DNA from 2 places in the Streptomyces sp. NPDC087440 genome. Region 2 is predicted to be linked to the other one. Evidence: riboswitches for the same ligand, from Rfam matches in the RefSeq annotation. Region 2 holds a riboswitch; the other holds the start of a gene.
The links. A riboswitch is a leader RNA that binds a small molecule or an ion and turns the genes downstream of it on or off. The one in region 2 is predicted to bind thiamine pyrophosphate.
Positions count from the first base shown of each region.

Region 1: linked by a shared signal. The riboswitch ahead of thiC (phosphomethylpyrimidine synthase ThiC) and the one ahead of ACIO3O_RS16780 (thiamine ABC transporter substrate binding subunit) in region 2 are both predicted to bind thiamine pyrophosphate.

Region 1 covers NZ_JBIUXN010000014.1:90,254-98,040, reverse strand. The annotation lists gene hisC (histidinol-phosphate transaminase) at 1-50, opposite strand, end outside; gene ACIO3O_RS25930 (LacI family DNA-binding transcriptional regulator) at 431-1,552, shown strand; gene ACIO3O_RS25925 (metallophosphoesterase) at 1,805-3,106, shown strand; gene ACIO3O_RS25920 (hypothetical protein) at 3,289-4,119, shown strand; gene thiC (phosphomethylpyrimidine synthase ThiC) at 4,181-5,947, opposite strand; TPP riboswitch at 5,940-6,075, opposite strand; gene ACIO3O_RS25910 (YibE/F family protein) at 6,147-7,565, shown strand; gene ACIO3O_RS25905 (SsgA family sporulation/cell division regulator) at 7,597-7,787, opposite strand, start outside.
Region 2 covers NZ_JBIUXN010000007.1:108,234-116,020, reverse strand. The annotation lists gene frr (ribosome recycling factor) at 1-220, shown strand, start outside; gene ACIO3O_RS16790 (phosphatidate cytidylyltransferase) at 220-1,377, shown strand; gene rlmN (23S rRNA (adenine(2503)-C(2))-methyltransferase RlmN) at 1,503-2,609, shown strand; TPP riboswitch at 2,647-2,772, shown strand; gene ACIO3O_RS16780 (thiamine ABC transporter substrate binding subunit) at 2,855-3,940, shown strand; gene ACIO3O_RS16775 (ABC transporter permease) at 3,991-5,610, shown strand; gene ACIO3O_RS16770 (ABC transporter ATP-binding protein) at 5,612-6,652, shown strand; gene ACIO3O_RS16765 (hypothetical protein) at 6,659-7,588, opposite strand; partial or broken gene ACIO3O_RS16760 (VOC family protein) at 7,723-7,787, opposite strand, start outside.

The sequences.
Region 1 (7,787 bases), on a different contig from region 2:
CCGTCCAGCACCGCACGCAACTTCGGGCTCCCCGCGCTCGTCTCGCTCACTTAAGGTCCTCCTCGACCGTACGTACCGCCAATACTGCTCACCTTATGAGGATTGGGCGACGCTGCGAAGGGGCCGCGGAAGTCCGCCGTCCGTCCGGAAAGCACCGGCGCATCCCTCAGGGGCGCGCCCTTGGATTTCGTGCGCGCCGGTGGCTCACGCCGTGGCGCGCGTCCCTCGAACTGGTGAGTTGAGACCTCACCGAAACATGCGGCAGGTGCCGGACGCACCCCGCCAGTCGGCGAACTCCACGGCGACACACCCCCCAACTCCCGTTATTTCCATGGTCATTGACCGAGTAACCCCATGCAGAAACGTGCCTGCTACCAGGAGCATATGCACGGCAGCCAATCGGCCCCCTGAGCCCTAATATCGGCTCGCCATGACAGCAGCAGGGAAGCATCAGGTGAGCCGGACCGAGACACCCCGGCGAGGCAGTCGGCCAGGACGAGCGGGCATCCGGGATGTCGCCGCCGCAGCCGGTGTCTCCATCACGACCGTCTCCGACGCCCTCAACGGCAAGGGACGGCTCCCGGACGCCACCCGCCGCCACGTTCGCGAAGTCGCCGACCGGCTGGGCTACCGCCCGTCCGCCGCGGCCCGCACCCTCCGTACCGGAAAGTCGGGCCTGATCGGCCTGACCGTGACGACGTACGGGGATGAACCTTTCACCTTCACCGAGTTCGCGTACTTCGCGGAGATGGCCAGGGCCGCTACCTCGGCCGCCCTCGCCCGCGGCTACGCCCTCGTCATCCTCCCCGCCTCCTCCCGGCACAGCCCCTTCGACGTGTGGCAGAACGTCGCGCTCGACGGGACCGTCGTCATCGACCCCTCCGACGACGACCAGGTCGTCACCGAGCTGATGCGCCAGGGCCTGCCCGTCGTCTCCGACGGCCGCCCGTCCGGGGCGCTGCCGGTCACCGCGTGGGTCGACAACGACCACGAGGCCGCCGTGCTCGAACTCCTCGACCACCTCGCCGACGCCGGCGCCCGCCGCATCGGCCTGCTCACCGGCACCACCACGGACACCTACACCCGGCTCTCCACCACCGCGTACCTGCGCTGGTGCGAGCGCGTCGGCCAGGACCCGGTGTACGAGTCCTACCCGGCGCACGACCCGTGCGCGGGCGCCGTCGCGGCCGACCGGCTGCTCGCCCGCCCGGACCGCCCGGACGCCGTGTACGGCCTCTTCGACCCCAACGGCACCGACCTGCTGGCCGCCGCCCGCCGCTACGGGCTGCGCGTCCCGGAGGACCTGCTGCTCGTCTGCTGCTCGGAGTCGACGGTGTACGCGAGCACCGAACCGCCCATCACGACGCTCTCCCTCAAGCCCCGCCGGATCGGCACGGCGGTCGTGCAGCTCCTCATCGACGCCATCGAGGGACTGGACACCGGGCGGCCCGTCGAGCAGGTGATACCGACCGAGCTCATCATCCGTACGTCCTCCCAGCGGCGCCCTCCGCGCACCACGGTGAGCGCGCCGCGGTCGCCGTCGGGGGACTGAGGGAGCCCCGAGGGGGCGGACGCAGGGGTGCGCGGGGCGGCAGGCGGGGAGCCGCCCCGAAATCAACACCGGGACCGATCTCCGCAATCCGGGCGAAACAACTGGTGAACCGGGGGTGTACCCGGATTCACCACCCCTGGTGCCTCACACAGCGCGGGCCGCATTCCTATGATGGGCGCACGACACAGCGGACCACCCGAGACCAGGTGGGACCCCAAGGTGTACGGCGGTGCGACGGTGGTGGAGGGGTCAATGACTCAGGGGGCCGGTCAGGGACCCGCGGTGCGTACGGCTACGTTGCGGGACTTCCGGGTGCCTCCCTATGCGCAGGCCCCCGTCGCGACGTACGACGCGGAGCAGGCGCATGCGGGGGAACCGTTGCTTGCGGAAGAGCACGTGCACGCGGGAGCGCAGGCGTACGCCGGAGGGCAGACATCCGCCGGCGAGCAGGCGTTCGCCGGTGAGCAGGCGTTCGCGGAGCGCCCGTACATCCCCGAGCAGGAGACGTACGCACCTGTGAAGGAAACGTACGCAGCTGTGCAGGAGGCGTACACACCGGTGCAGGAGACGTACGACCCCGAGCCCCCCTTCGACGAGGGCGACGAGCCCGAGGGCTACACCCCCACCCAGCGCGACCTCCCGGTGATCACCCGGGACGACCGGGGCCCCGGCGACACCCTGCGCATCCCGCAGCCCGACTTCGCCGCGCAGCCCGAGGGCGAGGGCCTCGGCCCGCTGTTCGTCGTCGGCGACGTGCACGGCTACCTGGTGGAGCTGCTGGACGCCCTGCACGAGCAGGGTCTGATCGACGAGGAGGGCCACTGGTCGGCGGGCAACGCGCGCCTGTGGTTCCTCGGCGACTTCACCGACCGCGGCCCCGACGGCATCGGCGTCATCGACCTGGTGATGCGGCTGTCCGCCGAGGCGGCCGCAGCCGGCGGCTACTGCAAGGCCCTCATGGGCAACCACGAGCTGCTCCTGCTCGGCGCCCGCCGCTTCGGCGACACCCCCGTCAACTCCGGCGCCGGCACCGCCACCTTCCAGGCCGCCTGGCTGCTGAACGGCGGCCAGAAGCACGACATGGAGCGCCTCCAGGACGTACACCTGCAGTGGATGGCACGCCTGGACGCCGTCGCCCTGGAAGACGGGCATCTGCTGACGCACTCCGACACCACGGCCTACCTCGACTACGGCAGCACCATCGAGGACGTCAACGACACGGTGCACGACATCCTCACGCGCAACGACGCCGACGAGTGCTGGGACGTCTTCCGTAAATTCACCAAGCGCTTCGCGTTCCGTGACGAAGGCGGCTCCGACGCCGTGCGGGAACTGCTGGCCGCATATGGCGGCGAGCGCATCGTCCACGGTCACAGCCCCATCCCGTACCTCCTCGGCGAGGTCGGCAACGAGGACACCTCCGACGGAGAGGGCAGCTCGGGGCCGGTCGTGGAGGGTCCGCACGTCTACGCGGACGCGCTCGCGATCGCCATGGACGGCGGCGTGACCATGGCCGGAAAGCTCCTGGTGGTCCAACTCCCGTTGGATGACTGAGCGTCACGGACTCGTACGTGCGCCGTACGAACACACTCCCACCGGCGTGCCAATTTCCGGAAACCCTCTGTCACCCCGTGCCGTAACGGCTCTACCATCGGGTTATCCGTAGCAGGCTCTCCTCCGTTTCCGCCCAACCGCCCCACCGAAGCGGGCAACCCGGCCCTACGGAGCATCGGGGGATGCACATGAACAGCGCTCCGCACCTGCTGGCCGAGGACCGCCCGGAGTTCGAGCGGACCCTCGACGAAGCACTGCGCACCGCGCACGAACGCCCGGAACTCGCCGCGGAGGGCGGGCGGCTGAACAGCGAGCAGCTGCGCACCGCCGCGCTCAACGCCAGGGAAATAATCAACGGTCACGCGCTGACCGAGTACGACCACTACGTGAAGGTGCGCGGTGAGCTGCGCGCGCCCTCCCTGCCCGCCGCCACCCTGCTCGCGCCCGGGGTCGGCGAGAACGCCGAGGCGACCGGCGCCGGTGCGATCGCCGTCGTCGCCGTGCTGACCCCCGTGCTGGCCGGGATCGCCGCCGTGGTGCTGCTGCTCGTCGGCTTCTCGCTGCGGATGCTGAACCCGCCGCCCGCCATCGCCGACGCCCTGTTGACCGCCGGGTGGGTCTTCGGGGCGCTGACCGCGGCGGGGCTGCTGGGCGCGGCGGTGGGCCTGCTGTTCACCGCGCTGCGCAACGGCTCGACCGCCTTCCAGGTCGGCCACCGGGACGCGAGCACGGAGGAGGTCGACCGGGCCAGGGACGCCTGGAAGGAAGCACTCCTGGAGCGGGGCATCGTCCCGTTCCTGCGCGAGGCCCTCGCCAAACCGCCCGACCCGGCCTCCTCCTCGCCCGAACCGCCCCGGCAGTCCGGCCGCATCCCCGGTCTCGGGTACTCACGGCCGGACTTCAGCAGCCCCGGCGACAACAGCAACAACAACGGTCACAGGACCCGCCCCAGCTTCAGCAGCCCGGACTTCTCCAGCCCCGACTACGGCGGCCCGGACCACAAACCAGAGTGATCCGATCCGATACACCGGAGTGATCCGATCCGGTACTACGGGCCGTGGCCGCCGCACGGGGCTACTCCGCGATCGGCAGATACACCCGGTTGCCCGCCGCCGCGAACTCCGCGGACTTCTCCGCCATGCCCGCCTCGATCTCCTCCGCCGTCCCCCCGTGCTCACGGCGGATGTCCTGCGAGATCTTCATCGAGCAGAACTTCGGCCCGCACATGGAGCAGAAGTGCGCCGTCTTCGCGGGCTCGGCGGGAAGCGTCTCGTCGTGGAACTCCCGTGCCGTGTCCGGGTCGAGGGCCAGGTTGAACTGGTCCTCCCAGCGGAACTCGAACCGCGCGTCGCTGAGCGCATCGTCCCACTCCTGCGCACCCGGGTGCCCCTTGGCGAGGTCCGCCGCGTGCGCGGCGATCTTGTACGTGATGACGCCGGTCTTCACGTCGTCCCGGTTGGGCAGCCCCAGGTGCTCCTTGGGCGTCACGTAGCAGAGCATCGCGGTGCCCCACCAGGCGATCATCGCGGCGCCGATGCCGGAGGTGATGTGGTCGTAGGCGGGCGCCACATCGGTCGTCAGCGGGCCGAGCGTGTAGAACGGCGCCTCCTCGCAGATCTCCTGCTGGAGGTCGATGTTCTCCTTGATCTTGTGCATCGGGACGTGTCCCGGGCCCTCGATCATGGTCTGTACGTGGAAACGCTTGGCGATCGTGTTGAGTTCCCCGAGCGTCTTCAACTCCGCGAACTGCGCCTGGTCGTTGGCGTCCGCGATCGACCCCGGCCGCAGCCCGTCGCCGAGGGAGTACGTCACGTCGTAGGAGGCGAGGATCTCGCAGAGCTCCTCGAAGTGCTCGTACAGGAACGACTCCCGGTGGTGCGCCAGGCACCAGGCCGCCATGATCGACCCGCCGCGCGAGACGATGCCGGTCTTGCGGCGCGCGGTCAGCGGAACATACGCCAGGCGCACGCCCGCGTGGACGGTCATGTAGTCCACGCCCTGCTCGGCCTGCTCGATGACTGTGTCCTTGTAGACCTCCCAGGTCAGCTCCTCGGCGCGGCCGTCGACCTTCTCCAGCGCCTGGTAGAGCGGGACCGTGCCGATCGGGACGGGCGCGTTGCGCAGGATCCACTCGCGGGTGGTGTGGATGTTGCGGCCGGTGGACAGGTCCATGACCGTGTCGGCGCCCCACTGGGTCGCCCAGGTCATCTTGTCCACCTCCTCCTCGATGGAGGAAGTGACCGCGGAATTGCCGATGTTGGCGTTCACCTTCACCAGGAACCGCTTGCCGATGATCATCGGCTCGATCTCCGGGTGGTTCACGTTCGCGGGCAGCACCGCCCGACCTGCGGCGATCTCCTCCCGTACAACCTCGGGAGAAACGTTCTCCCGGATCGCCACGTACTCCATCTCGGGGGTGATCTCCCCGCGCCGCGCATACGCGAGCTGCGTCACCGCTACCCCGTCGCGGCCCCTGCGGGGCTGGCGCGGGCGGCCGGGGAAGACCGCGTCGAGGTTCCTGAGGCCCCCGCGCGGGGACGTGTGCTTGATGCCGTCGTCCTCGGGCCGGACCGGACGGCCCGCGTACTCCTCGGTGTCGCCGCGCCCGACGATCCAGTTCTCGCGCAGGGGGGCCAGGCCCCGCCGCACGTCCGTCGCGACGGTCGGGTCGGTGTACGGGCCGGACGTGTCGTACAGCGTCACGTCCTTCCCGTTGGTCAGGTGCACCTGACGGACCGGCACCCGCAGGTCCGGGCGCGATCCCTCGACGTACCCCTTGTGCCAGCCGGGCGTGCGCCCGTCCTGGTCAGAGGCAGGCGTGCGTGCATCCATCGTGGTCATGAGACCTACTCCCTACGCCGGCATTACCCGGTAACAGGTTCAGCGGTCGACGCAGCCGTTTCCGTACGTTCGTGTACGGAGGTCAGCGCCCTCTCAGCCCGGTGCTCCGAGCTCCCGCGTGTGCAAAGGTGCCCCCACGCTAGCGCCATGCCGGGCGCGCTGACCAGAGGGCCCCTGTCGTTCTTGCGATGATCGCCTCGTGACCCCACCACAGCCCCCCTCCCAGCCGACGCCCCCTCAGCCGCCCCCCGCCGCTGGTCATGGGCACGGCCACAGCCACAGTCACGGCCCCGCCGCGCCGGTGTCGAAGCACCTGCGCAAGGTGATCGCGGCCGTGCTGATCCCCTTCGCGACCGCCGTCCTCGTGGGACTGGCGATCCTGTGGCCGGGCGGCGCACCCGCCCACGAGCGCACCGGAGTCGGCTTCGACCGGCAGACCGAGCAGGGCAGGGTCGTCGCCGTCGACACCATCGACTGCAAGGACGCCAACGTCGCCCCGCAGCAGCCCGCACAGGGCGAACAGGCGGCGCAGGGCGATCAGGCGGCGCCCCCGGACAAGGCCACCGCGTGCAAGAAGGCCGGCGTCGAGGTGACCACCGGCGCGAACAAGGGCCGCACCTTCACCGAGATCGTCCAGCCGGAATCCTCCCGGCAGTTGAAGCAGGGTCAGAAGGTCGTCGTCGCGTACGCACCGAACGCCCCGCGCGATCTCCAGTACTCGGTGATCGACGTGGACCGCAAGCTGCCGCTCACCCTGCTCGCCGGGGTCTTCGCCGTCGCGGTGGTCGTCGTCGGCCGGATGAAGGGCGTCATGGCGCTGGTCGCGCTGGTGGCGTCGTTCGCGGTGCTGACCCTGTTCATCCTCCCGGCCATCCTCCAGGGGTCGAATCCCCTGGTCGTGGCGGTGGTCGGGGCGAGCGCCATCATGCTGATCGCCCTGTACGCCTGCCACGGCCTGAACGCGCGCACCTCCGTCGCCGTCATCGGCACGCTGATCTCGCTGCTGCTGATCGGGCTGCTCGGGTCGCTCTTCATCGGCTGGGCGTTCCTGTCGGGCAACATCGACGACAACACCGGCCTGATCCACAGCCTCTATCCGTCGATCGACATGAGCGGCCTGCTCCTCGCGGGCGTCATCATCGGCTCGCTCGGCGTCCTGGACGACGTCACGGTCACCCAGACCTCCGCCGTCTGGGAGCTGCACCAGGCCGACCCGACGATGGGCCCGCGCGCGCTGTACCGGGCGGGCATCCGCATCGGCCGCGACCACATCGCGTCCGTCGTGAACACCCTTGTGCTCGCCTACGCGGGCGCCGCACTGCCCCTGTTGCTGCTGTTCTCCATCGCCCAGTCCAGCGTCGGCACGGTGGCCAACAGCGAGCTGGTCGCGGAGGAGATCGTCCGCACCCTGGTCGGCTCCATCGGTCTGGTGGCCTCGGTGCCGGTCACCACGGCGCTCGCCGCCCTGGTGGTCTCCGCGGACCGCTCGGGCTCCGGTGCTGGTGCTCTTTCCGGCACCGGCGCCGGTGCTGGCTCTGGTGCTGGTGCTGGTTCTGGTGGTACGACGCCGGGCGCTCGTCCGGTACGAGGCGGACGCGGCCGGCGCCGCAAGGGCTGACGCCGACCGGAGCCGGCGACGCGGGCTGGGGTCAGCCCGCGTTCTCCTCCGCGAGGATGCGGCCGAGCTCGTCCTCCAGGCACCCCGCGTAGTTACTCTGCGTGTGCTCCTGGCCGAGCGGGACCAGCTTGTCGGTGCGGTCCAGGAAGGCGACCAGCGGGGCTGCGCTCGCCCGGAACAGCGCCCGGTCGCCGCCGACCTGGAGCCGGATGTGGACGTCGG
Region 2 (7,787 bases):
CATCAAGGTCGCGCGCAACAAGGCCGAGGACTCCCGGATCTCGATCCGCTCCATCCGCCGCAAGGCCAAGGAGACCCTCGACAAGCTCGTCAAGGACAAGGAGTCCGGCGAGGACGAGGTCCGCCGTGCGGAGAAGGAGCTCGACGACACCACCGCGAAGTACGTGGCGCAGGTGGACGAGCTGCTGAAGCACAAGGAAGCCGAGCTGCTCGAGGTCTGATGAACGACTCTTCCTGGGGGGCCCGGCCGAGGGCGGGCTATGCCGGTGAATGGACCGCCCCCGACCAGGGGCCCCTCCCGGCGGGTCCCGCGTACGATGCGCATGACGCCCAGCACACTCGGCCCATGCCCATCGTGCCCGAGACAGGCAGAGACGCCGACGACCGCGACGATCGGAACCGGGGGACCGCTCCTGCGACGCGGAGCGGTCCCCCGGTCCGTGACGACATGCCGCAGGGCGGTTCTCCGTTCCGCGACGAGATGCCGCAGGAGCCCATGTCCACCCCGCCCCCGGCGCCGCAGCAGCCTCAGGCGCAGCAGCCGCCCCAGCCTCCCCAGAAGAAGCGGGCGGGCCGTGATCTGCGCTCCGCCATAGGAGTCGGCCTCGGCCTCGGCGTGGTGATCGTCGCCTCGCTGTTCATCTGGAAGGCCGCGTTCGTCGGCGTCATAGCGGTCGCCGTGGTCGTCGGGCTGTGGGAGCTGACCTCGCGGCTGGAGGAGCGCAAGGGCATCAAGGCGCCGCTGGTGCCGCTCGCGGTCGGCGGTGCGGCCATGGTCGTCGCCGGTTACGTGCGCGGGCCCGAGGGTGCGTGGGTGGCGATGGCGCTCACGGCGCTGGCGGTGCTGGTCTGGCGGATGACCGAACCGCCGGAGGGGTACCTCAAGGACGTCACCGCGGGTGTCTTCGCCGCGTTCTACGTGCCGTTCCTGGCCACCTTCGTCGCGCTGATGCTCAAGGCCGACGACGGGCCGCAGCGGGTGCTCACCTTCCTGCTGCTGACCGTGGTCAGCGACACCGGTGCGTACGCGGTGGGCTGGCGCTTCGGCAAGCACAAGCTGGCGCCGAAGATCAGCCCCGGCAAGACCCGCGAGGGCCTGCTCGGGGCGATCGCCTTCGCGATGGTGGCGGGCGTGCTGTGCATGACGCTGCTGGTCGACGGCGGTACGTGGTGGCAGGGCGTGCTGCTCGGCCTCGCGGTCGCGGCCAGCGCGACGCTGGGCGACCTGGGCGAGTCCATGATCAAGAGGGATCTCGGGATCAAGGACATGGGCACGCTGCTGCCCGGGCACGGCGGCATCATGGACCGGCTGGACTCGCTGCTGCCGACGGCTCCGGTGGTGTGGCTGATGCTGGTGATCTTCGTGGGCTCGGCCTGATCCATCGGCCCAAATGACCCACCGGGCCTGATCCAGGTACTTTGACCTGCTGCTTTGCGTGTGAGGGGCCCGCTGTCCACAGGACGGCGGGCCTCTTGTCGTACATCTGAGACACTGGTATGACCATGCCTAAGCCCGGAGAACTCACTTTCGTCGCGCCCCGCGGAGCCAAGAAGCCCCCGCGGCACCTCGCCGACCTCACGCCCGCCGAGCGCAAGGAAGCGGTTGCCGAGATCGGCGAGAAGCCGTTCCGCGCCAAGCAGCTGTCCCAGCACTACTTCGCCCGGTACGCCCACGACCCGGCGGAGTGGACCGACATCCCCGCCGGTTCGCGCGAGAAGCTGCGGGACGCGCTGCTGCCCGAGCTGATGACCGTCGTACGGCATCTGTCGACCGACCAGGAGACCACGCGCAAGACGCTGTGGAAGATGCACGACGGGACCCTCGTGGAGTCCGTGCTCATGCGGTACCCGGACCGGGTCACCATGTGCATCTCCTCGCAGGCGGGCTGCGGCATGAACTGCCCGTTCTGTGCCACCGGGCAGGCCGGCCTCGACCGGAACCTGTCGACGGCGGAGATCGTGCACCAGATCGTCGACGGGATGCGGGCGCTGCGCGACGGCGAGGTCCCGGGCGGACCGGCGCGGCTGTCGAACATCGTGTTCATGGGGATGGGCGAGCCGCTCGCGAACTACAAGCGCGTGGTCGGTGCGATTCGGCGGCTGACCGACCCGGAGCCCGACGGGCTCGGGCTGTCGCAGCGCGGCATCACCGTCTCCACGGTCGGGCTCGTGCCCGCGATGCTGCGGTTCGCCGACGAGGGCTTCAAGTGCCGTCTCGCCGTGTCGCTGCACGCGCCGGACGACGAACTGCGCGACACCCTGGTGCCGGTCAACACGCGCTGGAAGGTGCGGGAGGTGCTGGACGCCGCGTGGGAGTACGCGGAGAAGTCCGGGCGCCGGATCTCGATCGAGTACGCGCTGATCCGCGACATCAACGACCAGGCGTGGCGGGGCGACCTGCTGGGCCGCCTGCTGAAGAACAAGCGGGTGCACGTCAACCTGATCCCGCTGAACCCGACGCCGGGCTCCAAGTGGACGGCCTCGCGGCCCGAGGACGAGAAGGCCTTCGTCGAGGCCATCGCGTCGCACGGGGTGCCGGTGACCGTCCGGGACACCCGGGGCCAGGAGATCGACGGGGCCTGCGGGCAGCTGGCCGCCTCCGAGCGCTAGTTCGAAAGGGCCCCTGTAGGCTGGGCTGCACATTTACATATTCCGACAGGGGAGCGCCACAGCGCTGAGAGTGCGGCACCGGTCGTCTTCGGACGGCCAAGGCCGCAGACCCTCTGAACCTTGCCCAGGTCATTCTGGGTAGGAAGTTCGGTCGTTACTCAAGCTGTAGCGCCCTGCCCGCATCCCTTTCGGGGTGCGGGCAGGGCCGCGTCTCTTCCTGGTCATGTCCAGGAGGAAAACCACCAGTGAGCACCATCAAGAGGTACGCCGCCACGGCACTGGCCGCCGCCGTCGGCGTCAGCGCGCTCGCCGCGTGCGGAGGCACTGACAGCGCGGCGCCCGCAAAGGGCGACAAGACCGTCACGCTGGTCAGCCACGACTCGTTCGACGTCTCGCCCGCCGTGCTGAAGGCGTTCACGCAGCAGACCGGCTTCACGGTGAAGGTCCTCAAGAGCGGGGACGCGGGCGCCGCCCTCAACCAGGAGATCCTCACCAAGGGCTCGCCGCGCGGCGACGTCTTCTTCGGCGTCGACAACACGCTCCTGTCCCGCGCGCTCGACAACGGGCTCTTCCAGTCGTACGAGGCCAAGGGCCTGGAGCGCATACCCGCCGACCTCCAGCTCGACAAGGGCGACCACCGGGTGACGCCCGTCGACACCGGCGACATCTGCGTCAACTACGACAAGAAGTTCTTCGCCGACAAGAAGCTCGCACCGCCGAAGACCCTCGACGACCTCGTCAAGCCCGCGTACAAGGACCTCCTGGTCGTGGAGGACGCGGCGAACTCCTCGCCGGGCCTCGGCTTCCTCCTCGCCACCGCCGGACAGTACGGCGACGACGGCTGGCAGGGGTACTGGCAGAAGCTCAAGGACAACGGCGTCAAGGTCGTCGACGGCTGGGAGCAGGCCTACAACGAGGAGTTCTCCGGCTCCGCGGGCGGAAGGAAGGCCAAGGCCGACCGGCCGCTGGTCGTCTCGTACGCCTCCAGCCCGCCCGTCGAGGTGCTGTACGCCGAACCCCGCCCGGCCGAGGCGCCGACCGGCGTCGCCACCGGGACCTGCTTCCGCCAGATCGAGTTCGCCGGGCTGCTGGACGGCGCGAAGAACGCGGCGGGCGGCAAGGCGCTCCTCGACTTCCTCATCGGCAAGCAGTTCCAGGAGGACCTGCCGCTGAAGATGTTCGTCAACCCGGCGGTCAAGGACACCAAGCTGCCCGAGGTGTACGCGAAGTTCGGCGAGAAGGCGGAGAAGCCGCTGACCGTGGACCCCAAGAAGATCACCGACAACCGTGAGCAGTGGGTCAAGACGTGGTCCTCGCTGGTGAAGAAGTAGCCGCGCCCCGGCGGGGTGCGTGGCGCGGGAGCGCGGTGCGGCTCGGGCTGATGGCCGTGCCGCTCGCGTTCTTCGGGCTGTTCTTCGCCTACCCGGTCGTCGCGATCGTGGGGCGGGGCCTGAAGTCCGGCGGGACCTGGCAGTTCGGGCGGATCGGGGAGGTGCTCGGCGACCCCGACATCGGCGGCGTGCTGTGGTTCACCACCTGGCAGGCCGCCGCCTCCACCGCGCTCACCCTGCTGCTGGCCCTTCCGGCGGCGTACGTCTTCGCCCGGTTCGACTTCCCCGGCAAGCAGCTGCTGCGGGCCGTGGTCACCGTGCCGTTCGTGCTGCCGACGGTCGTGGTGGGCAGCGCCTTCCTGGCCGTGCTCGGGCGGGGCGGACTGCTCGCCGAGCTGTGGGGCGTACGGCTGGACACCAGTGTGTGGGCGATCCTGCTCGCGCACGTCTTCTTCAACTACGCGGTCGTCGTACGGACCGTGGGCGGCCTGTGGTCGCAGCTCGACCCCCGGCAGGAGGAGGCGGCCCGGGTCCTGGGAGCGGGGCGTTTCGCCGCCTGGCGGAAGGTGACCCTGCCCGCGCTCGCGCCCGCCGTGGCGGCGGCCGCGCTGATGGTGTTCCTCTTCACCTTCACCTCCTTCGGGGTCGTGCAGATCCTGGGCGGGCCGTCCTTCTCCACCCTGGAGGTGGAGATCTACCGGCAGACCGCCCAGTTCCTCGACCTGCCGACGGCGGCCGTCCTCACGCTTGTGCAGTTCGCGGCGGTCGGCGCGATCCTCGCCGTGCACGCCTGGACCGTACGGCGCAGGGAGAGCGCGCTGCGGCTCGTCGACCCGGCCCGCACGGCACGCCGTCCGCGGGGGGCGGGGCAGTGGGCGCTGCTCGGCGGGGTGCTGGCCACCGTGCTCGTACTGATCCTGCTGCCGCTCGCGGTGCTCGTCGAGCGCTCCTTCGACGGCCCCGACGGCTACGGCTTCCGCTACTACCGGGCGCTCCAGTCGGCCGACGGGGGCGGCGGGACCTTCCTGGTACCGCCGTTGGAGGCGGTCTGGAACTCCCTCCAGTACGCCGTCGTGGCGACCCTCATCGCCCTGCTGGTGGGCGGTCTGGCCGCGGCCGCGCTCACCCGGCGGGCGGGGCGGCTCGTGCGGGGCTTCGACGCGCTGCTGATGCTGCCGCTCGGGGTGTCCGCCGTGACGGTCGGCTTCGGCTTCCTGATCACCCTCAACCAGCCGCCGCTGGATCTGCGGACCTCGTGGATCCTGGTGCCGCTGGCGCAGGCGCTGGTGGGGGTGCCCTTCGTCGTACGCACCATGCTTCCGGTCCTGCGCGCGGTCGACGGGCGGCTGCGGGAGGCCGCGGCCGTGCTCGGGGCGTCGCCGCTGCGGGCGTGGCGGGAGGTCGACCTGCCGCTGGTGCGGCGGGCGCTGCTCGTCGCGGCCGGGTTCGCCTTCGCGGTGTCGCTGGGCGAGTTCGGCGCGACCGTGTTCATCGCACGGCCCGACAACCCGACGCTGCCGGTGGCCGTGGCCCGGCTGCTGGGGCGGGCCGGAGACCTCAACTACGGGCAGGCGATGGCGCTCAGCACGATCCTGATGGTCGTGTGCGCGGTGTCGCTGCTGGTGCTGGAACGCATCCGGCCCGACCGATCCGTATCCGGGGAGTTCTGACATGACCGACAACGCCGGACCGCTGCTGGATCTTCAGGCCGCCACCGTGCGCTTCGGTGCGCGGGCGGCGCTCGACGCGGTCGATCTGCGGGTCGCCGCGCACGAGATCGTGTGTGTGCTCGGGCCCAGCGGCAGCGGCAAGTCCACGCTGCTGCGCGCGGTGGCGGGGCTTCAGCCGCTGGACTCGGGGCGGGTGCTCCTGAAGGGCGCGGACCAGACGGGCGTACCGGTGCACAAGCGCGGGGTGGGCCTGATGTTCCAGGACCACCAGCTCTTCCCGCAGCGTGACGTGGGCGGCAACGTCGCCTTCGGGCTGCGGATGCACGGCGCCGGGCGGGCCGAACAGGCCTCGCGTGTCGAGGAGCTCCTTGAACTCGTCGGTCTGCCGGGCGCGCAGCGGCGGGCCGTCGCCACGCTCTCCGGCGGCGAGCAGCAGCGCGTCGCCCTGGCCCGCGCGCTGGCCCCCCGGCCCGCCCTGCTGATGCTCGACGAACCGCTGGGGCAGCTCGACCGCAGCCTGCGCGAGCGGCTCGTGGTCGAACTGCGTCAGCTCTTCGGGAGGCTGGGCACCACGGTCCTGGCCGTCACCCACGACCAGGGCGAGGCCTTCGCCCTGGCCGACCGGGTCGTCGTCATGCGGGACGGCAGGATCGCCCAGTCCGGCACCCCGTTGGAGGTGTGGCAGCGGCCCGCCTCGGAGTTCGTCGCCCGGTTCCTCGGCTTCGACAACGTGGTGGAGGCGACGATCACCGGCGAGGCCGCCGACACCGTCTGGGGCAAGATCCCCGTCCCGGCGGGCGCACCGCAGGGCGGGGCCCGGCTGCTCGTGCGGCCCGCCGGTGTCCGCCTGGTGCCGGTCGCCGACGGGCTGCCCTGCACGGTGCTCGCCCGGACCTTCCGGGGTCACCACGTCGCCGTACGACTGCGGCCCGCGGACGGTCCGCCGCTGGAGGCCGAGTGCCCGCTGCGGGACGCGCCGGAGGTGGGCGCCGAGGTGGGGGCGGTGTTCGCGGCGGACGAGGTCGTCCTGCTGGAGGGGTGACGCGGGTCAGCGGGCCGTGTCGACCAGGGGCCGTGGCGCGTCGGGCTCCGCGCCCGTCTCGCCCTCGTGCTTGCCGTACCAGGCGACCGCGACCGCACCCGCCACGGCCAGCACGAAACCGATGATCGCGACCCAGGCGAACCCCGGCCGGGAGGCGTCGCCCAGCCAGACCACGCCGATCAGGCCGGGCAGCACCGTCTCGCCCACCACTAGGGCGGCGGTGGCCCCGTTGACCGAGCCGATCTGGAGGGCCACCGTGTGCAGGTACATGCCGCCGATGCCCGCGATGAGGATGGCGTAGAGGGCGGGGTCGGCCAGCAGGGTCCCGAGATCGAAGGGGTCCACTCCGTCGAGGATGCGGACGCCCACGCCCAGCGCGCCGAAGCCGAGGCCCGAGAGGAGACCGGCGAGGATCGCGGCGCCGGCGCCCATCAGCCGTACCGCCACCGTGCCCAGCACCATCAGCGCCACGGAGACGCCGAGCAGCCACCAGTGGGTGGCCCGCTCGGTGTGCCCGCTGCCCTCGTGGCCCGCCGCCGTCGCCAGCAGCACCAGCGAGCCGCAGACGACCGCGATGGACGTCCACTCCTTGCGGCTCAGCCTGATGCCGAGCATCTTCACGCTCAGGACGGCGGTGATGACCAGGTTGGCGCTGATGACAGTCTGGGAGAGGAACAGCGGCAGCATGCGCGCCGCCAGCGCACCGAGGCCGAAGCCGACGAAGTCCAGGACGGTCCCGACGATGAACTCCCAGGTCATCGCCGCCTTCGCGGTGGAGGAGAGGCTGGGGCCGCCGTGCTGGGTGACCCCGGCGGCCGCACTGGCCGCCGAGGCCGCCTCGCGGCGGGCGGACTTGCGTGAGCCGACGGCTTGCAGGACGGAGCCCGTGCCGTAGCAGACCGAGGCCGCGATGGCGGTGATGAGGCCGATGAGCACCAAAAGCTCCGTTCACGGATGTGCGAGTCGTACGTGTCGTACGAGGACGTCTTACTGTCCTCCGACTACGAGACGTGCGTTTCCCCGGGAACGTTGCCTCGGATTCGGCCGTACGTGGCGGAGCCCGGTCAGGTGGCCCGCTCGGCGGCGCTGCGCTCGACGCAGAATTCGTTGCCCTCCGGGTCGGCAAGGGTCACCC